Regions from separate parts of the Escherichia sp. TC-EC600-tetX4 genome, predicted to be linked through region 2. Evidence: predicted binding sites of a transcription regulator. Region 2 holds the regulator's gene; each other region holds the start of a gene.
The links. Region 2 encodes Fur, which represses iron uptake genes when iron is present. Its sites were predicted from a motif close to ATAATAATGAGAACNACTATCAA; they were not measured.
Positions count from the first base shown of each region.

Region 1: feoA (ferrous iron transporter A) is a predicted target of Fur. The motif match lies at 2,885-2,907, and genes of this name have one in related genera.
Region 3: sufA (Fe-S cluster assembly scaffold SufA) is a predicted target of Fur. The motif match lies at 1,340-1,362, and genes of this name have one in related genera.

Region 1 is NZ_CP079924.1:340,797-347,732, forward strand. Features, by position in the region: gene feoC ([Fe-S]-dependent transcriptional repressor FeoC) at 1-208, opposite strand, end outside; gene feoB (Fe(2+) transporter permease subunit FeoB) at 208-2,529, opposite strand; gene feoA (ferrous iron transporter A) at 2,546-2,773, opposite strand; gene KXD89_RS01555 (Tex family protein) at 3,230-5,551, opposite strand; gene greB (transcription elongation factor GreB) at 5,648-6,124, opposite strand; gene ompR (two-component system response regulator OmpR) at 6,352-6,936, shown strand, end outside.
Region 2 is NZ_CP079924.1:3,163,500-3,170,435, forward strand. Features, by position in the region: gene KXD89_RS15375 (lipoprotein) at 1-172, opposite strand, end outside; gene pgm (phosphoglucomutase (alpha-D-glucose-1,6-bisphosphate-dependent)) at 386-2,026, opposite strand; gene seqA (replication initiation negative regulator SeqA) at 2,052-2,597, opposite strand; gene ybfF (esterase) at 2,782-3,546, shown strand; gene ybfE (LexA regulated protein) at 3,686-3,979, shown strand; gene fldA (flavodoxin FldA) at 4,119-4,649, shown strand; gene uof (fur leader peptide) at 4,859-4,945, shown strand; gene fur (ferric iron uptake transcriptional regulator) at 4,938-5,384, shown strand; gene chiQ (ChiQ/YbfN family lipoprotein) at 5,468-5,794, opposite strand; gene chiP (chitoporin) at 5,844-6,936, opposite strand, start outside.
Region 3 is NZ_CP079924.1:2,113,357-2,120,292, forward strand. Features, by position in the region: gene KXD89_RS10145 (FAD-binding and (Fe-S)-binding domain-containing protein) at 1-158, shown strand, start outside; gene menI (1,4-dihydroxy-2-naphthoyl-CoA hydrolase) at 155-565, shown strand; gene KXD89_RS10155 (YdiH family protein) at 665-853, shown strand; gene sufA (Fe-S cluster assembly scaffold SufA) at 1,401-1,769, shown strand; gene sufB (Fe-S cluster assembly protein SufB) at 1,778-3,265, shown strand; gene sufC (Fe-S cluster assembly ATPase SufC) at 3,275-4,021, shown strand; gene sufD (Fe-S cluster assembly protein SufD) at 3,996-5,267, shown strand; gene sufS (cysteine desulfurase SufS) at 5,264-6,484, shown strand; gene sufE (cysteine desulfuration protein SufE) at 6,497-6,913, shown strand.

The sequences.
Region 1 (6,936 bases), 1.8 Mb from region 2:
AGGCTTTTCCTTCCGGGCAGCTTTTACAACTGCCAGAGAGGCAGCCGTCAGGTTCTTCCTGAATCCGCACGGCTTTGCCCATACTTTCCAGTTGTTGCAGCATGGCGTTAATCATTGGCTGTGGAGTGTTCAATGTCTGGCTTATCTGGGCCGCTTCCATACGGCCCCGTAACGCCAGCAAATCGCGCACCTGAATAAGTGAAGCCATTAATGGCAATCACCGGTGGTGCTGGCTGCGCAGCAACTGCTTACCGACTTGCGGGTTGCCAGCAGTTCGATATCCACCCGGCTACGCGCGCGGCGCAGCAGACCGATAACCACGATGTTAAACAGGATAACCGCCAGAATGCACACCAGGCTGTAAGTTGGATGCTGACTGTAGCTGGCGACCTGATAGAACAATGTTGCCAGTGAGTAAGCGATATTCAGCCCCCACAGGATGGAGAAGCCCATCCAGCCACGGCTTGATTCACGGGCGATAGCCCCCATCACCGAGATACATGGTACATACAGCAGGACGAAAATCAGGTAGCTGTAAGCTGCTGCTGCGCTACCGAATTTCTGATCCATCACGCCCATCGCCCCGGTACCCATTTCGCCGTCGCCTTTGCTGGCTTCAATGGGGTTCATCAGTACGCTAAGGCTGAAGGTGTCTTTCAGGCTCTGCCAGGTTTCATCTATCGCACTGAACAGCTCTTCACCGAGGTTAAATTCTGCCGGATTGAACTCTTCGTCCTGAATATTTTCTGCGGTGTAGAGGGTGTTGAGCGTACCCACTACCACTTCTTTCGCCATGGCACCTGTAAACAGGCCAACCGTTGCCTGCCAGTTATCTTCATGCACGCCAATTGGCTTGAAGACCGGGGTGATCACCCGGCTGACGGACGCCAGCGCCGAGTCGTTGATGTTATCGACGATTTTCCCGCTCAGCGAGAAGCTGTTGAAAGCGCTCAGGAAAATGCTGACGATGATGATCACTTTACCAGCACGCAGAACGAAGCCTTTCAGACGCTGCCAGGTCTGGATAATCAGGCTTTTAACGTGTGGTACATGATAGACCGGCAACTCCATGACAAACGGCGTCGCTTCACCGCGCATGATGGTGTACTTGAGCATCAGGCCAGTCAGCACCGCCATCACAATACCCAGCATATACAGCGAGAAGACCGCCAGCGCACCGTTCTGCCCGAAGAAGGCAGCCGCGAATACTGCGAAGATAGCCAGACGCGCGCCGCAGGACATAAACGGTGCCATCATGATGGTCATCAGACGTTCACGCGGTGCATCAAGCGTACGTGCACCCATTACCGACGGTACGTTACAACCGAAACCGACGATCAGCGGCACAAAGGATTTCCCCGGCAAGCCCAGCGCCTGCATCAGACGGTCCATCACAAACGCCGCACGCGCCATATACCCGGAGTCCTCAAGGAAGGAGAGGAACAGGTACATCATGCCAATCTGCGGCACCAGTGGCAGCACGGTGTTAATGCCGCCACCCAGGCCCTGGGCGAGGAAGATAGTCAGCCAGTCCGGGAAGTGGAGCGTGTAGCCAATCCATTGAATACCATGCACAAATAGCGCCACGGAGCCGACGTCAAACAGCGGCTGTAACGCCCCGCCGATGTTGATAGCCAGCAGGAACATCAGGTACATCACAAAGAGGAAAATCGGCAGACCGAGGAAACGGTTGAGCACGATTTTATCTACCGCAGTGGTGAAACGGCTGGGTTCTGCCGTCAGGGTGTTGCTTACCACATCACAGATGGCAGCAATGCACTGGTAACGCGCATCGGCAATGTGCAGCGCCGGATCGTCCATCTCATTACGCAGACGGGCGAGGGCGGCATCCAGATGCTGCGACGCTTCACCGGCGTAGGCGCGGCTGTAGATATCGCCTTCCAGCATTTGCAGGCCCAGCCAGCGACGTTGTTTCAGCGGGATGTCGGAAGGCATCACTTTTGCCAGTGAATCTGCTTCGTTGAGCAGCGGCTGTGCGTAATGCACCAGTTCCACATTCTCGTTAGCTTTATAGCGATCAATCGCCAGCTTGAGCGCTTCAATACCGCGACCACGGGTTGAAACCAGCGGGATCACCGGACAGCCCAGACGCGCCGACAGAGCATCAATTTCAATACGAATATTTTGCTTCTCGGCAATGTCGAGCATGTTCAGTGCCACAATGCAGGGAATGCCGAGTTCCAGCAGTTGTAGCGTCAGGTACAGGTTACGCTCAAGGTTAGACGCATCCACCACGTTAATCAGCAGGTCGGCGTCGCCACTCAAAATGTAGTGACAGGCGATTTGCTCATCGAGCGAGGTCTGCGATGAGATGGTGGTCAGAGAATAGGTGCCGGGCAGGTCCACCAGCGTGACCTGATGATCGGTGGTGGAGAATTGCCCTTCTTTACGTTCGACGGTAACGCCAGCCCAGTTACCTACACGCTGACGTGAGCCAGTGAGCTGGTTAAATAACGTTGTCTTGCCAGAATTTGGATTACCAATTAAGCCAATGGTTAATTTTTTCATTGTTGTTATCACCGTATTAACAGGAAACCGCTTCCACTTCTAATAAGGCCAGATCTTTTTTGCGTAATACCAGGCTCACACGACGGGTTTCGATATGAATGGGGTCGCCGAGTGGAGCGACGCGCACCACATTAAAAGAGGAGCCAGGTAACATGCCAAGAGAAAGCAGTTTTTGGCGATATGCCGGGCTGATTTCACGGGAAAAGCCAGTGATTTTCCACGCAGTATCTGGAGTGTATTGCATAGGTGCCTACTTGTTTCTCATTAACTGGATAACTACCTCATGGGGCGTTTGACAGCGACATGAGACCAGATGATTTGCCAACAAAGGAGAGATTAAATAATCAACAACACAATGATAATGAGAATGGTTTCTATCAGCAATACTTAAAATGTGTGCGAATGTTGGTTTGAATAATAATCTGACTCAATGTTGATGTGGCTCAAGGTTATATCGCAGCGAAAATATAATTCGAATAGTGAATTACCCGGACTGGCTAATGTTTAATTAAGGTTTCAGTTGTTAATGAAATGATAAATATTGCCGGAATATATTATGAGTTTGGCTGTGGAATAAAAATGCCGGAGATATTCTCCGGCACTTTTATGTCAGGCAAGGCGTTCGTTGCCAGATGCGGCGTGAACGCCTTATCTGCCCTACGATTTCGTGCAAATTCGAACCGTAGGCCAGTACGGGCGTTTAACGTTTTTTGCCCATTGCCGCCGCCAGCGCATCCATCATCGCGCTATTACCGGCAGGCTGCGCTTCACGACCGCGTGGTTTGGCTGCCGGGCGGTTGTTTTGCGGGCGTTCATTACCGCCGCCGCGACGAGCGTTGGTTTCGCCAGGCTGCTCATCCAGGCGCATAGTCAGGGCGATACGTTTACGCTGAAGATCCACTTCCAGCACTTTCACCTTCACAATGTCGCCCGCTTTCACCACGGTATGCGGATCTTCCACAAACTTGTTCGACAATGAAGAGATGTGAACCAGGCCGTCCTGATGCACGCCAATATCGACAAACGCGCCAAAGTTGGTGACGTTGGTCACTGCGCCTTCGAGGATCATACCCGGTTGCAGGTCGTTCATTGTCTCGACGCCATCGGCAAACTGAGCGGTTTTAAATTCCGGACGCGGATCGCGACCCGGTTTTTCCAGCTCTTTGATGATGTCGGTTACCGTCGGCACACCGAATTTCTCATCAGTAAAGTCAGACGCTTTCAGGTTACGCAGTTCGCTGCTGTTACCCATCAGATCTTTCAGTGCCTGCTGTGTTGCTGCCAGAATGCGTTCCACCACCGGATAGGCTTCCGGGTGAACGGTAGACGCGTCCAGCGGGTTATCACCGTGGTTAATGCGCAAGAAGCCCGCGCACTGCTCGAAGGCTTTCGGCCCCAGACGGCTCACTTTTAACAGTTGCTGACGGTTCTGGAACTGACCGTTCTCATCGCGCCAGGCAACGATGTTTTGCGCCATCATGCGCGTCAGGCCCGCCACGCGGGTTAACAGCGGAACAGAAGCAGTGTTGAGATCGACGCCAACGGCGTTTACGCAGTCTTCTACTACTGCGTCCAGTTTGCGGGCCAGTTGCGTCTGGCTGACGTCATGCTGATACTGACCTACGCCGATAGATTTCGGATCGATTTTCACCAGCTCCGCCAGCGGATCCTGCAAACGGCGGGCGATAGACACCGCGCCACGCAGCGAAACGTCGAGATCCGGGAACTCCTGTGCAGCCAGCTCGGAAGCCGAGTAAACCGACGCGCCTGCTTCGCTGACGATTACTTTCTGCGCGGTCACTTTCGGGAACTGCTTCTGCACATCGAGATAGAAACGCTCAGTTTCGCGGGAAGCTGTACCGTTACCGATCGCTACCAGTTCAACGTTATGTTTTTCACACAGCGCAGCAACGGTCATCGCTGCTTTTGCGGCCTGTCCGGTGTGCGGGTAAATGGTGTCGGTCGCCACCAGTTTGCCAGTGGCATCGACCACCGCCACTTTTACCCCAGTACGCAGACCCGGATCGAGGCCCATCGTTGCACGCAGTCCGGCAGGGGCCGCCATCAGCAGATCGTGCAGGTTACGGGCAAAGACGTTGATTGCTTCATCTTCCGCACGTTCGCGCACGGTGCCCATCAGTTCGGTTTCCAGATGCATCAGCACCTTGATGCGCCACGTCCAGCTCACCACGCCTTTGCGCCAGCTATCCGCCGGGGCATTGTTCAGGCGCAGGCCAAGGTGATCCATGATGATTTGCTCGCAATAGCTCTCTTTGGGCGGCTCATCGAACTGTGGATCGGCATTCAGCGAAAGCTGAAGTACGCCTTCGTTACGCCCACGGAACATCGCCAGCGCGCGGTGAGAAGGCACCGTGGACAACGGTTCGTGATGATCGAAATAGTCGCGGAATTTCGCCCCTTCCTCTTCTTTACCGCTCACCACCGTAGAAACCAAATGCGCGTTCTTCCACAGATAATCACGCACTTTCGCCAGCAGCGCGGCATCTTCGGCAAACCGTTCCATCAGGATATAGCGCGCGCCATCCAGCGCGGCTTTGGTATCTGCCACGCCTTTATCGGCATAAACATATTGTGCAGCGGCGACTTCTGGCGTGTGTGACGGATCGCTCCACAGCAGGTCAGCCAACGGCTCAAGCCCTGCTTCAATGGCGATTTGCCCGCGGGTGCGGCGTTTAGGTTTGTAGGGCAGGTAGAGGTCTTCGAGTTCGGTTTTGCTTAGGGTGGCGTTGATGGCCTTCGCCAGATCATCGGTGAGTTTGCCTTGCTCGGAAATGGACTTGAGGATCGCCTGACGTCTCTCTTCCAGCTCGCGCAGATAGCTCAGACGCGTTTCCAGATTACGCAGCTGCGTGTCATCCAGACCGCCGGTGATTTCCTTACGATAACGTGCGATAAACGGCACGGTATTCCCTTCGTCAAGCAGGCGAACGGCAGCGTCAACCTGTTCCGGGCGCGCCTGAATTTCACCCGCAATAATGCGGCAGAACGAATCATTCATCATGGTTTGAGTTCATCTTTTCGGATCAAAAATCAGGGGATAGTTATACGGACTGGCTGGCAAAAATGCCAGCCATCGGCAGGAGGTTAAGACTCTTCCTTACGGTTTCACGTACTCGATAGCATTAACATACCAGCTCGCTTCCCCGGCAGGGGTATTCACCACCGCCAGATCGCCGACTTCTTTTTTCAGCAATGCGCGGGCCATCGGGGAATCGATAGAGATGTAATCTTTACGGCCAAAAATTTCATCGTAGCCGACAATACGGAAACGGTGAGTCACGCCATCGTCGTTTTCAATCTCCACCCACGCGCCAAAAAAGACTTTGCCTTCCTGCTGAGGGGAGTAATCGACGATTTTGAGATTTTCCAGGCATTTAGTGAGATAGCGCACGCGACGGTCGATTTCACGCAGACGCTTTTTATTATACTGATAGTCAGCATTTTCGCTGCGGTCGCCCAGACTTGCGGCCCAGGTCACCTTTTTTGTGACCTCCGGGCGTTCTTCACGCCAGAGATAATTAAGCTCTTGTTTGAGTTTTTCATACCCTTCCCGGGTAACCAGGGGCGTTTTCATCTCGTTGATTCCCTTTGTCTGTTTGATAATGCGCACATTGGGTATAACGTGATCATATCAACAGAATCAATAATGTTTCGCCGAATAAATTGTATACTTAAGCTGCTGTTTAATATGCTTTGTAACAATTTAGGCTGAAATTCATACCAGATTTAGCTGGTGACGAACGTGAGCTTTTTTAAGAATACACGCTTACAAATTGTTGCGAACCTTTGGGAATACAAACAATGCAAGAGAACTACAAGATTCTGGTGGTCGATGACGACATGCGCCTGCGTGCGCTGCTGGAACGTTATCTCACCGAACAAGGCTTCCAGGTTCGAAGCGTCGCTAATGCAGAACAGATGGATCGCCTGCTGACTCGTGAATCTTTCCATCTTATGGTACTGGATTTAATGTTACCTGGTGAAGATGGCTTGTCGATTTGCCGACGTCTTCGTAGTCAGAGCAACCCGATGCCGATCATTATGGTGACGGCGAAAGGGGAAGAAGTGGACCGTATCGTAGGCCTGGAGATTGGCGCTGACGACTACATTCCAAAACCGTTTAACCCGCGTGAACTGCTGGCCCGTATCCGTGCGGTGCTGCGTCGTCAGGCGAACGAACTGCCAGGCGCACCGTCACAGGAAGAGGCGGTAATTGCTTTCGGTAAGTTCAAACTTAACCTCGGTACGCGCGAAATGTTCCGCGAAGACGAGCCGATGCCGCTCACCAGCGGTGAGTTTGCGGTACTGAAGGCACTGGTCAGCCATCCGCGTGAGCCGCTCTCCCGCGATAAGCTGATGAACCTTGCCCGTGGTCGTGAATATTCC
Region 2 (6,936 bases):
GGAAAGGTGCAATATTTACCGCAATGCTACCCGTTAATCCTCTGGTTTTATCTTTAGGGGTCAGTAACCAGTCGCCAGCTAATGATGATTGTTCAGGTTGGGCGCATGCAGTCAGCAGTAATGTGGCGGTAATTAGTGACACTATGACGACCAGACTCCTGTTGGTCTTCATTGGGATTTCCTTGAGCTACTCAGTTTGTTGACAAAGTGTTCGTTGTTTTTGCCGGATGCGGCGTGAACGCCTTATCCGGCCTACAAAATCGCTTAAATTCAATATATTGCACCATCCTCGTAGGCCTGATAAGCGTAGCGCATCAGGCAATTCTGTGTTTGTCATACGTAAAAAAGGGCGATCTTGCGACCGCCCTTTTTTTATTAAATGTGTTTACGCGTTTTTCAGAACTTCGCTAACAATCTCAACCGCTTCTTTCTCAATCTGCTTGCGATGTTCTTCACCGAGGAAGCTTTCGCAGTAGATCTTATATGCGTCTTCCGTGCCTGACGGACGCGCGGCGAACCAGCCGTTGTCAGTCATCACTTTCAGACCGCCAATAGAAGCACCGTTGCCCGGAGCAGCAGTCAGGCGCGCGGTGATCGGGTCACCTGCCAGGGTGCTGGCGCTCACCATTTCCGGAGACAGCTTAGACAGCGCCGCTTTTTGTGCGGAAGTCGCAGCTGCCTGCAAACGGTTGTAGCTCGGCGCACCAAAGCGTTTTGCCAGTTCGTTGTAGTGTTCCTGCGGGTTCTTACCGGTGACAGCGGTGATTTCCGCCGCCAGCAGACACATGATGATGCCGTCTTTGTCGGTGGACCACGGCGTGCCGTCGAAACGCAGGAAGGAAGCCCCTGCACTCTCTTCGCCGCCAAAGCCGAAGCTGCCGTCGAACAGACCATCGACAAACCATTTGAAACCTACCGGGACTTCTACCAGTTTACGGCCCAAGTCGTTGACCACACGGTCGATCATCGCAGATGAAACCAGCGTTTTACCGACGGCAACATCTTTGCCCCACTGCGGACGATGCTGGAACAGGTAATTGATTGCCACCGCCAGGTAGTGGTTCGGATTCATCAAACCTGCCGGAGTGACGATACCGTGACGGTCATAATCCGGGTCGTTAGCAAACGCCAGATCGAACTTATCACGCAGTGCCAGCAGGCCCGCCATCGCACACTCGGAGGAGCAGTCCATACGGATCGCGCCGTCTTTATCAAGGTGCATAAAGCGGAAGGTTTGATCGACCTGATCGTTAACGATAGTCAGGTTGAGGTTGTAATACTCGCCAATACGCTTCCAGTATTCGATACCGGAACCGCCCAGCGGATCAACGCCCAGCGTCAGGCCCGCTTTCTGAATCGCGGCCATATCAACGATATCGGCCAGACCTTCCACGAACGGCTGCACCAGATCCTGCTCTTTCACATGACCGGATGCCATCGCTTCGTCGAGGGAGATACGCTTCACGCCTTTCAGGCCATCGGCCAGCAGTGCGTTGGCCCTGTCTTCCACCACTTTAGTGACGTTGGTATCAGCCGGGCCACCATTTGGCGGATTGTATTTGATTCCACCATCTTCCGGCGGGTTATGGGACGGTGTAATCACGATACCGTCTGCCAGCGGGCCACCTTTTTTATTGTGAACCAGGATGGCATTGGAAACGGCAGGCGTCGGGGTGAAGCCATTGTTTTCCTGCACAATGACATCAACGCCGTTCGCTGCCAGCACTTCCAGAACGGAAATGAATGCAGGTTCGGACAGGGCGTGAGTATCTTTACCCACATAGCAAGGGCCAGTGATGCCGTTTTTCGCACGTTCTTCAGCAATTGCCTGAGCGATCGCCAGAATGTGCGGCTCGTTAAAGCTGTGGCGCGCTGCACTGCCACGGTGACCGGAAGTACCGAATTTCACCGCGTGCTCCGCATTCCCTGCTTCTGGTTTCAGTACATAATATTGCGCCGTCAGTTGGGCGACGTTAATCAAATCACTCTGTTGTGCAGGTTGGCCTGCACGATTGTGGATTGCCATTGCTTTGTCCTTTGTCTGCAACGTTTTAGATAGTTCCGCAAACCTTCTCAATCAATTCCGCCGGGAATTGCATCGACTGCATGATGTGTTCGATCATGCTGCATTTACGGCCGGTGTTGGTGTTGGTGATCACCCAATACGGCGTGCCTGGCACATGTTTCGGCTTGGTCTGATTACCATTTTTCAGCAGCGTTTGTTCATCTGCCGCAAAGTAAACGCGTGTACGACCGTGCAACGATTCCGTTGCTTCGGCAAACGCCTGGGCGTCAAGAGAATATAGTGTAGACAACAGCAGCATAAAGCGATTGACCGCTCGCTTTTGCTCTGCGTATTCATCCGAAAGCAGAAGTTCACGCATTGCGCGAACCTTGTCTTTAATCGTTTTGACCGGCTTCGCTTCGACGATAGCAGGTGACGCAACGCGAACCTCTTTCGTCACCGGAGCAGCAGGCTGTGATGCGGCGGAAAATTTCAACATACGCCGTAAAATGTCGGATGCGCTCTCGCCGATATGCTTAGTGTGGCTGGCAATATAGCTGTAGAGTTCATCATCAACTTCAATCGTTTTCATCTTAATCCAGTGCAGTGTCTTAGCTGAATACAAGTCGCCAGGAGTATATGAATAAATCCCGGCAGCGGATAGCGTCAAGCCTGGCTTGCAGAAAAACTCGGAATAAACCTTATTTGTTGCAGCCCTGTGGCACAATGGTCAACATAATACCCTAACCCGACAACGCGAAAAAAAGAACTTTGCCATGAAATTGAATATCCGCGCGCAAACTGCACAAAACCAGCACAATAATTCTCCCATCGTTCTTGTCCACGGTCTGTTTGGCAGCCTCGACAACCTTGGCGTACTGGCTCGCGATCTGGTAAACGATCACAATATCATCCAGGTTGATATGCGTAACCACGGTCTTTCACCGAGAGATCCGGTAATGAATTACCCGGCGATGGCGCAGGATCTTGTTGATACTCTGGATGCACAGCAGATCGACAAAGCAACATTTATCGGTCACTCCATGGGCGGTAAAGCGGTAATGGCACTTACTGCACTAGCCTCCGATCGCATCGATAAACTGGTGGCGATCGATATCGCGCCGGTCGACTATCACGTACGCCGTCATGATGAGATTTTTGCGGCTATCAACGCGGTCAGTGAATCGGACGCACAAACTCGCCAGCAAGCAGCAGCAATAATGCGCCAGCATCTTAATGAAGAAGGGGTGATTCAGTTTCTGCTGAAATCTTTTGTTGACGGGGAGTGGCGCTTTAACGTGCCGGTATTGTGGGATCAGTATCCGCATATTGTAGGTTGGGAGAAAATCCCGGCATGGGATCACCCTGCCCTGTTTATCCCTGGCGGCAATTCTCCGTATGTTAGCGAGCAGTACCGTGATGATTTACTGGCTCAATTTCCACAGGCACGGGCGCATGTGATTGCAGGCGCGGGTCACTGGGTCCATGCTGAAAAACCGGATGCGGTATTACGCGCTATCCGTCGCTATCTCAATGATTAACGCAACTGATTAAAAACCCAGCGTCCGCGTCGCTTTCCGCGCGTGGGCGTTGGCGTGACTCATCGCGCTGATGTATTATGGCGCGCTATCCATCCGGGCAGAGGCCTGGCTGATTGTTTCCCCCGAAGTCACCAAGATCATGGCCAAAGAACAAACGGACCGTACGACATTAGATCTGTTCGCGCACGAGCGTCGACCGGGACGACCGAAAACTAATCCGCTTTCGCGCGATGAACAGCTGCGTATTAATAAACGCAACCAGCTAAAACGCGACAAAGTACGTGGCCTTAAGCGTGTCGAACTGAAGCTGAACGCGGAAGCTGTCGAGGCGCTGAACGAGCTGGCGGAGTCGCGCAATATGAGCCGTAGCGAACTGATCGAAGAGATGTTAATGCAGCAACTGGCGGCGCTGCGTAGTCAGGGCATCGTTTAAATTTCCACTTTCATGTAGCACAGTGTGCAGTCCTGCTCGTTTGCTGATTCCGCAAGACTGCCTGTTCTGCTATGATTGCCTTTATCCGTGGGCAATTTTCCACCCCCATTTCAATAAGTTTCAAGAGGTTATTTCACTCATGGCTATCACTGGCATCTTTTTCGGCAGCGACACCGGTAATACCGAAAATATCGCAAAAATGATTCAAAAACAGCTTGGTAAAGACGTTGCCGATGTCCATGACATTGCAAAAAGCAGCAAAGAAGATCTGGAAGCTTATGACATTCTGCTGCTGGGCATCCCAACCTGGTATTACGGCGAAGCGCAGTGTGACTGGGATGACTTCTTCCCGACTCTCGAAGAGATTGATTTCAACGGCAAACTGGTTGCGCTGTTTGGTTGTGGTGACCAGGAAGATTACGCCGAATATTTCTGCGACGCATTGGGCACCATCCGCGACATCATTGAACCGCGCGGTGCAACCATCGTTGGTCACTGGCCAACTGCGGGCTATCATTTCGAAGCATCAAAAGGTCTGGCAGATGACGACCACTTTGTCGGTCTGGCTATCGACGAAGACCGTCAGCCGGAACTGACCGCTGAACGTGTAGAAAAATGGGTTAAACAGATTTCTGAAGAGTTGCATCTCGACGAAATTCTCAATGCCTGATGTGATGCGGCGTAGACTCATGTCTACGCCGTATTAATAGATAATGCCAATCAAAATAATTGCTACAAATTTGTAACTTTTGCTGTTGTACCTGTACAATGTCCCGGTGTTCAAGTGGCCTTGCCGTTGTAAATGTAAGCTGTGCCACGTTTTTATTAACAATATTTGCCAGGGACTTGTGGTTTTCATTTAGGCGTGGCAATTCTATAATGATACGCATTATCTCAAGAGCAAATTCTGTCACTTCTTCTAATGAAGTGAACCGCTTAGTAACAGGACAGATTCCGCATGACTGATAACAATACCGCCCTAAAGAAAGCTGGCCTGAAAGTAACGCTTCCTCGTTTAAAAATCCTGGAAGTTCTTCAGGAGCCGGACAACCATCACGTCAGTGCGGAAGATTTATACAAACGTCTGATCGATATGGGTGAAGAAATTGGTCTGGCTACGGTATATCGCGTACTGAACCAGTTTGACGACGCTGGTATCGTCACCCGCCACAATTTTGAAGGCGGTAAATCCGTATTTGAACTGACACAGCAACATCACCACGATCACCTGATCTGCCTCGACTGCGGCAAGGTTATCGAATTTAGTGATGATTCCATCGAAGCGCGTCAGCGTGAAATTGCCGCAAAACATGGCATTCGCCTGACTAACCACAGTCTCTATCTTTACGGTCACTGTGCCGAAGGCGATTGCCGCGAAGATGAACATGCGCACGAAGGCAAATAAGCCAGCCTGAACGAGAAAAGCCAACCTGCGGGTTGGCTTTTTTATGCAAGGGAAATAAGAAAAGCGAGAGTTACAGCTCTCACTTATTTGTTATTACTGCGTATTTCCTGCCAGACTTTATCACAATCGGCTTTCACCGCCTGATCATTTCCGGTTTGCGTTGCACGCAGACACTGCTGATAATCCAGTACGCGTACACTTTCCTGGTCGGCAAACTGCTGATGTTGTTTCTCTTTCTTCAGCACGTTTAACACGCTCTGGCAGGCTTCAATTTTTTCTGGCGAACCTTGTGCGGTGTTGATACAGGCGCTGTATGCCTCTTTCAGACGACTGTCTTCCTGTGGCGCGGTTGATTGCGCACAAGCTACCAGCCCCGATGCCATTATGGCGATGAGAATCAGTTTTTTCATAGCAAATTCCTCAAACGTGCGGCAGGCACAAAACCTGCCGCGTCGGGCATCAGAAGATGGTGAATGGTGCGATTACCATAAATTTCACGTCACGCTCATCCTGGAAGATGTTGCCGTAACCACCGCCCCAGCTTGGGATGTCGGAGTGGTTGTCGTATTCGGTGAAATGCAGTTTGAACATCGTGCCTTTGGCGCGACCGTCCTGAATGGTATAGACCGCATCCAGGCTGTAGGCAGACTCTTCAATAGTCCGGTTTTTGTCGTAGTACGCATCCGGATTGCTCTGCCAGGTCGCAGGTTTAGCATCCCATGCGTAAACGTAGGAAGCGCCGATGGCGAAGCCTGGAAGATTCCAGTTTTTCAGGTCATACATCGCACCGAAGAAGACCGCTTTTTCGCCGTTGGCGTTGAAGTCAGAACGGTTATCCCACCAGATATCCAGGCGACCGTTTGAGGAAGCGTAGGTTGGAGTCATACGTTGCAGGAAGTATCCCTGCTGACCGTCAGCCTTAACCCAGGTGCCTTCGAGGCGCAAATCCACTACGTCAGCCGCCCGGTAACCAAAGGTCAACGCTTGCAGCCAGGCGGTGCCGTCATAAAGGTCGTTGACGCTGCGATCGTCAACTTTATCTCGGGTACCGTAGAACTGGTAGCTGGTGGTTAACGGGCTACCGGCGATATCAAATTTGTAGCTGGCTTTGGCAAAATATTGATCGATATACCCTTCCGCCTGACCAAATGCCGCTTCCAGTACGAAGTTATTTTTGAAGTCGTATTTCGCCCCAAAGGAGTGCAGATAATCAACTTTGGTGGTTTTATCGTTCTGATAAAACTCATCCATTTCCAGATGCCACGGCGCTTTGTATTCGTTGGTCCACATGTAGGAGAAACTCAACGCACCAGCATCGCCGTAATCAAAATTCGCCCCGGCTTCCGCCCCCTGATAAGTACCTGGCATAAAGCTCCAGTGCGGCGCTAACAGCGTTTGACCAGTTGGCTGAATGTAACCTGCCCTCGCCCAAACCGGACCGTATTTAAATTTGGCCGCAGCTTTATACAGGCTTATACCGCTTTTGTCGCCGGACCAGTCTTCGTCATAGGCTTTATTACTTTTTGAAAACGCGATTTCGTTCGGGTGGGAG
Region 3 (6,936 bases), 1.1 Mb from region 2:
CGCTCGGGATCTATGAGTTATCCTGGCATCAGGCTATGCAGCGACTGCCGCGTAACCGCTGTCTGGCGACCGGATATTCCTGCCGTAGCCAGGTAAAACGGGTTGAAGGCACGGGGGTACGCCATCCTGTGCAGGCTTTACTGGAGATTATTAAATGATATGGAAACGGAAAATCACCCTGGAAGCACTGAATGCTATGGGTGAAGGAAACATGGTGGGGTTCCTGGATATTCGCTTTGAACATATTGGTGATGACACCCTTGAAGCGACAATGCCAGTAGACTCGCGGACAAAGCAGCCTTTCGGGTTGCTGCATGGAGGAGCATCCGTGGTACTGGCCGAAAGTATCGGTTCCGTTGCCGGTTATTTATGTACCGAAGGTGAGCAAAAAGTGGTTGGTCTGGAAATCAATGCTAACCACGTCCGCTCGGCACGAGAAGGGCGGGTGCGCGGCGTATGCAAACCGTTGCATCTCGGTTCGCGTCACCAGGTCTGGCAGATTGAAATCTTCGATGAGAAAGGGCGTTTGTGCTGTTCGTCACGATTGACGACCGCCATTTTGTGACGTTGTCACCAGAAAAGTGTGACGCATATTGCTTTTGGTCATTATCTGCACAGTAAACGGTGGTATACTGTGCAGGTCTTGTCTAAAAGCGAGGATGCTATGTCTACTCAACTTGATCCCACCCAGCTGGCCATTGAATTTTTACGCCGTGACCAGAGCAATCTTTCACCTGCCCAATATCTCAAACGTCTGAAACAACTAGAACTTGAATTTGCTGACCTGCTTACTCTCTCTTCTGCTGAATTAAAAGAAGAAATCTACTTTGCCTGGCGTCTGGGCGTGCATTGATCCTGACTTAATGCCGCAAGTTCGCCAAATCGACCTGGATTAACCTCCGTCCAGGTTCGATGACCTTCTTAATACTGCTTATCTACCGCCTGATATTGTTCAAAAATAATACTAATCGCAGTTTGTGTTAAAACGGCGGGTTAGCTTTATGAGATTATTCTTATCGCCCCTTCAAGAGCTAAGCCACTGAGAGTGCCGGAGATAAGCGCCGGATGGGGTAGAAACCCTTAAGCCTGTGTCGCACAGACTTAAGGGTTTTCTTATTTCTGAACGCTGCACTTTTTTACCTATCTCTTAAATAGTCATTTTCAATACAACTTTTTCTTTTTCATCACAGCCTTAATGCTCCTTAGATAATAACCATTATCTAACAATGAGATACCTAATTCTTAGCGTGCCTGTTAACCCACACATCAGGGTCTATGCTTATTAAAAGCAGGCAAAAAGCATGTTTTACGGTAAAGCCCCTGCGTTTGCTGGGTTGAACTGATAATCATTATCACTAACATGCTGTTATACGCTGAAAGCGATGAAGTGAGGTAAATCGATGGACATGCATTCAGGAACCTTTAACCCACAAGATTTCGCCTGGCAAGGCTTAACGCTGACACCCGCAGCGGCGATACACATCCGTGAGCTGGTGGCAAAGCAGCCGGGTATGGTCGGCGTGCGCTTAGGCGTGAAGCAAACGGGCTGCGCGGGCTTTGGCTATGTGCTCGACAGTGTTAGCGAGCCGGACAAAGACGATCTGCTGTTTGAACACGACGGCGCGAAGCTGTTTGTCCCGCTGCAAGCGATGCCGTTTATTGATGGCACGGAAGTCGATTTCGTTCGTGAAGGACTTAATCAGATATTCAAATTTCACAACCCTAAAGCCCAGAATGAATGTGGCTGTGGCGAAAGCTTTGGGGTATAGGCGGTACTATGTCTCGTAATACTGAAGCAACTGACGATGTCAAAACCTGGACCGGCGGCCCGCTGAATTATAAAGAAGGATTCTTCACCCAGTTAGCCACCGATGAGCTGGCAAAGGGGATAAACGAAGAGGTGGTGCGCGCAATTTCGGCGAAGCGTAATGAGCCGGAGTGGATGCTGGAGTTTCGTCTAAACGCCTATCGCGCATGGCTGGAGATGGAAGAACCGCACTGGTTGAAAGCGCACTACGACAAGCTGAATTATCAGGATTACAGCTACTACTCAGCACCATCGTGCGGTAATTGTGACGACACTTGCGCGTCTGAACCTGGCGCGGTGCAGCAAACTGGCGCGAACGCCTTTTTAAGTAAAGAGGTGGAGGCGGCGTTTGAGCAGTTGGGCGTTCCCGTGCGGGAAGGCAAAGAGGTGGCGGTGGATGCCATTTTCGACTCAGTTTCGGTTGCCACTACTTATCGCGAAAAACTGGCGGAGCAGGGAATTATTTTCTGTTCCTTTGGTGAGGCGATCCACGATCACCCGGAACTGGTGCGTAAATATCTCGGCACCGTGGTGCCGGGGAATGACAACTTCTTTGCCGCGCTTAATGCGGCGGTAGCCTCTGATGGTACGTTTATTTATGTGCCTAAAGGCGTGCGCTGCCCGATGGAACTTTCCACCTATTTTCGCATTAACGCAGAAAAAACCGGGCAGTTTGAGCGCACCATTCTGGTGGCCGACGAAGACAGCTACGTCAGCTACATTGAAGGCTGTTCCGCTCCGGTGCGTGACAGCTATCAGTTACACGCGGCAGTGGTGGAAGTCATCATCCATAAAAACGCCGAGGTGAAATATTCCACGGTACAAAACTGGTTTCCTGGCGATAACAACACCGGCGGTATTCTCAACTTCGTCACCAAGCGTGCTTTGTGCGAAGGCGAAAACAGCAAAATGTCATGGACGCAATCAGAAACCGGGTCAGCGATTACGTGGAAATATCCCAGCTGCATTTTGCGCGGCGATAACTCCATTGGTGAGTTTTACTCAGTGGCGCTGACCAGCGGTCATCAGCAAGCGGATACCGGCACCAAGATGATCCACATCGGTAAAAACACCAAATCGACCATTATCTCGAAAGGGATCTCTGCCGGACATAGTCAGAACAGTTATCGCGGCTTAGTGAAAATCATGCCGACGGCAACCAATGCGCGCAATTTCACTCAGTGCGACTCAATGCTGATTGGCGCTAATTGTGGGGCGCATACCTTCCCGTATGTTGAGTGTCGTAACAATAGTGCGCAACTGGAACACGAGGCAACGACATCACGTATTGGTGAAGATCAACTGTTTTACTGCCTGCAACGCGGGATCAGCGAAGAAGACGCCATCTCGATGATTGTTAACGGTTTCTGCAAAGACGTGTTCTCGGAGCTGCCGTTGGAATTTGCCGTTGAAGCACAAAAACTCCTCGCCATCAGTCTTGAACACAGCGTCGGATAAGGAATAAACATGTTAAGTATTAAAGATTTACACGTCAGCGTGGAAGATAAAGCTATCCTGCGCGGATTAAGCCTCGACGTTCATCCCGGCGAAGTTCACGCCATTATGGGGCCAAACGGTTCGGGCAAAAGTACCTTATCGGCAACGCTTGCCGGGCGAGAAGATTATGAAGTGACGGGCGGCACGGTTGAGTTCAAAGGCAAAGATTTGCTTGCGCTGTCGCCGGAAGATCGCGCGGGCGAAGGCATCTTTATGGCCTTCCAGTATCCGGTGGAGATTCCAGGTGTCAGTAACCAGTTTTTCCTGCAAACGGCACTTAATGCGGTGCGCAGCTATCGCGGCCAGGAAACGCTCGACCGCTTTGATTTTCAGGATTTGATGGAAGAGAAAATCGCTCTCCTGAAGATGCCGGAAGATTTATTAACCCGTTCGGTAAACGTTGGTTTTTCCGGCGGCGAGAAAAAGCGCAACGATATTTTGCAAATGGCGGTGCTGGAACCGGAGTTATGCATTCTTGATGAGTCGGACTCCGGGCTGGATATTGACGCATTAAAAGTGGTCGCCGATGGCGTGAACTCGCTGCGTGATGGCAAGCGCTCATTCATCATTGTTACGCACTACCAACGCATTCTCGACTACATCAAGCCTGATTACGTTCATGTGCTATATCAGGGACGAATTGTGAAATCCGGCGATTTCACGTTGGTCAAACAACTGGAGGAGCAGGGTTATGGCTGGCTTACCGAACAGCAGTAACGCGCTGCAACAGTGGCATCACTTGTTTGAAGCTGAAGGGACAAAACGCTCCCCGCAAGCACAGCAGCATTTACAACAATTGCTGCGTACCGGACTGCCGACACGTAAACATGAAAACTGGAAATATACGCCGCTGGAAGGGCTGATCAATAGCCAGTTTGTCAGCATTGCGGGAGAGATATCCCCACAGCAGCGTGATGCCTTAGCGTTAACGTTAGACTCCGTGCGGCTGGTGTTTGTCGATGGGCGTTACGTGCCCGCACTGAGCGATGCAACTGAAGGCAGCGGATATGAAGTGAGCATTAACGACGACCGTCAGGGTTTACCCGACGCTATTCAGGCGGAAGTGTTTCTGCATTTGACGGAAAGCCTGGCACAAAGCGTGACGCATATCGCCGTGAAGCGCGGTCAACGGCCGGCAAAGCCATTGCTGTTAATGCATATCACCCAGGGCGTGGCAGGTGAAGAGGTGAACACTGCCCATTACCGACATCATCTGGATCTGGCGGAAGGTGCCGAAGCAACGGTGATCGAACATTTTGTCAGCCTGAATGATGCTCGTCATTTTACCGGGGCACGGTTCACTATCAACGTCGCAGCGAATGCCCACTTGCAGCATATCAAGCTGGCGTTTGAAAACCCGCTCAGTCACCACTTTGCTCATAACGATTTGTTGCTGGCTGAGGATGCCACCGCATTTAGCCACAGTTTCCTGCTGGGTGGCGCAGTGTTACGACACAACACCAGTACGCAACTCAATGGCGAAAACAGCACGCTGCGGATCAATAGCCTGGCGATGCCGGTGAAAAACGAGGTGTGTGATACCCGTACCTGGCTGGAACACAATAAAGGTTTTTGTAACAGCCGACAGTTGCACAAAACTATCGTCAGCGACAAAGGCCGCGCGGTATTTAACGGTTTGATCAACGTCGCGCAGCACGCCATCAAAACGGATGGTCAGATGACCAACAACAATCTGCTGATGGGCAAACTGGCGGAAGTGGATACGAAACCGCAGCTGGAAATCTATGCAGATGATGTGAAATGCAGCCACGGCGCGACGGTGGGGCGTATTGATGATGAACAGATATTCTATCTGCGCTCGCGCGGGATCAATCAGCAGGATGCCCAGCAGATGATCATTTACGCCTTCGCTGCCGAACTGACGGAAGCACTGCGTGATGAGGGGCTTAAACAGCAGGTGCTGGCCCGAATCGGTCAACGGCTGCCAGGAGGTGCAAGATGATTTTTTCCGTCGACAAAGTGCGGGCCGACTTTCCGGTGCTTTCGCGTGAGGTAAACGGTTTGCCGCTGGCTTATCTCGACAGCGCCGCCAGTGCGCAGAAACCGAGACAGGTGATTGACGCCGAGGCCGAGTTTTATCGTCATGGCTACGCGGCGGTGCATCGTGGTATTCATACCTTAAGCGCCCAGGCGACCGAGAAAATGGAGAACGTGCGCAAGCGGGCATCGCTGTTTATTAATGCCCGTTCGGCGGAAGAGCTGGTGTTCGTCCGCGGCACGACGGAAGGGATCAATCTGGTCGCCAATAGCTGGGGCAACAGCAACGTGCGGGCGGGCGATAACATCATCATCAGTCAGATGGAGCACCACGCTAACATTGTTCCCTGGCAGATGCTTTGCGCACGCGTTGGCGCAGAGCTGCGTGTGATCCCGCTCAATCCCGATGGTACGTTGCAACTGGAGACGCTGCCTACGCTGTTTGATGAGAAAACTCGCCTGCTGGCAATTACTCATGTCTCCAACGTGCTTGGCACAGAAAATCCACTGGCGGAAATGATCACGCTTGCGCACCAGCATGGCGCAAAAGTGCTGGTGGATGGCGCTCAGGCGGTGATGCATCATCCGGTGGATGTTCAGGCGCTGGATTGCGACTTTTACGTGTTCTCCGGGCATAAACTGTATGGCCCCACCGGAATTGGCATTCTTTATGTGAAAGAAGCCTTGTTGCAGGAGATGCCGCCGTGGGAAGGGGGCGGTTCTATGATCGCCACCGTCAGCCTGAGTGAAGGCACTACCTGGACCAAAGCACCATGGCGGTTTGAAGCCGGTACACCCAATACCGGGGGCATCATTGGTCTTGGCGCGGCGCTGGAGTATGTTTCGGCGCTGGGGCTTAATAACATAGCCGAGTATGAACAGAATCTGATGCATTATGCGCTATCACAGCTGGAATCTGTACCGGATCTCACTCTCTATGGCCCACAAAACAGGCTTGGCGTTATTGCTTTTAATCTCGGTAAACACCACGCCTATGATGTTGGCAGTTTTCTCGATAATTACGGCATTGCTGTGCGTACCGGACATCACTGCGCAATGCCATTGATGGCCTATTACAACGTCCCTGCGATGTGTCGGGCGTCGCTGGCCATGTATAACACCCATGAAGAAGTGGATCGTCTGGTGACCGGCCTGCAACGTATTCACCGTTTGCTGGGATAACAGGGAGGCACTATGGCTTTATTGCCGGATAAAGAAAAGTTGCTGCGTAATTTTTTACGCTGCGCCAACTGGGAAGAGAAATATCTCTACATTATTGAGCTGGGCCAGCGTCTGCCAGAATTACGCGACGAAGACAGAAGTCCACAAAATAGCATTCAGGGCTGTCAGAGTCAGGTGTGGATTGTCATGCGCCAGAATGCCCAGGGAATTATTGAATTACAGGGCGACAGCGATGCGGCGATTGTGAAAGGGCTTATTGCGGTCGTCTTTATTCTCTACGATCAGATGACGCCGCAGGATATTGTCAATTTCGATGTGCGTCCGTGGTTTGAAAAAATGGCGCTCACCCAACATCTCACCCCATCTCGTTCACAAGGTCTGGAAGCGATGATTCGCGCAATTCGCGCCAAAGCCGCTGCACTTAGCTAAACTAAAAGGACAGCTTTCATCCG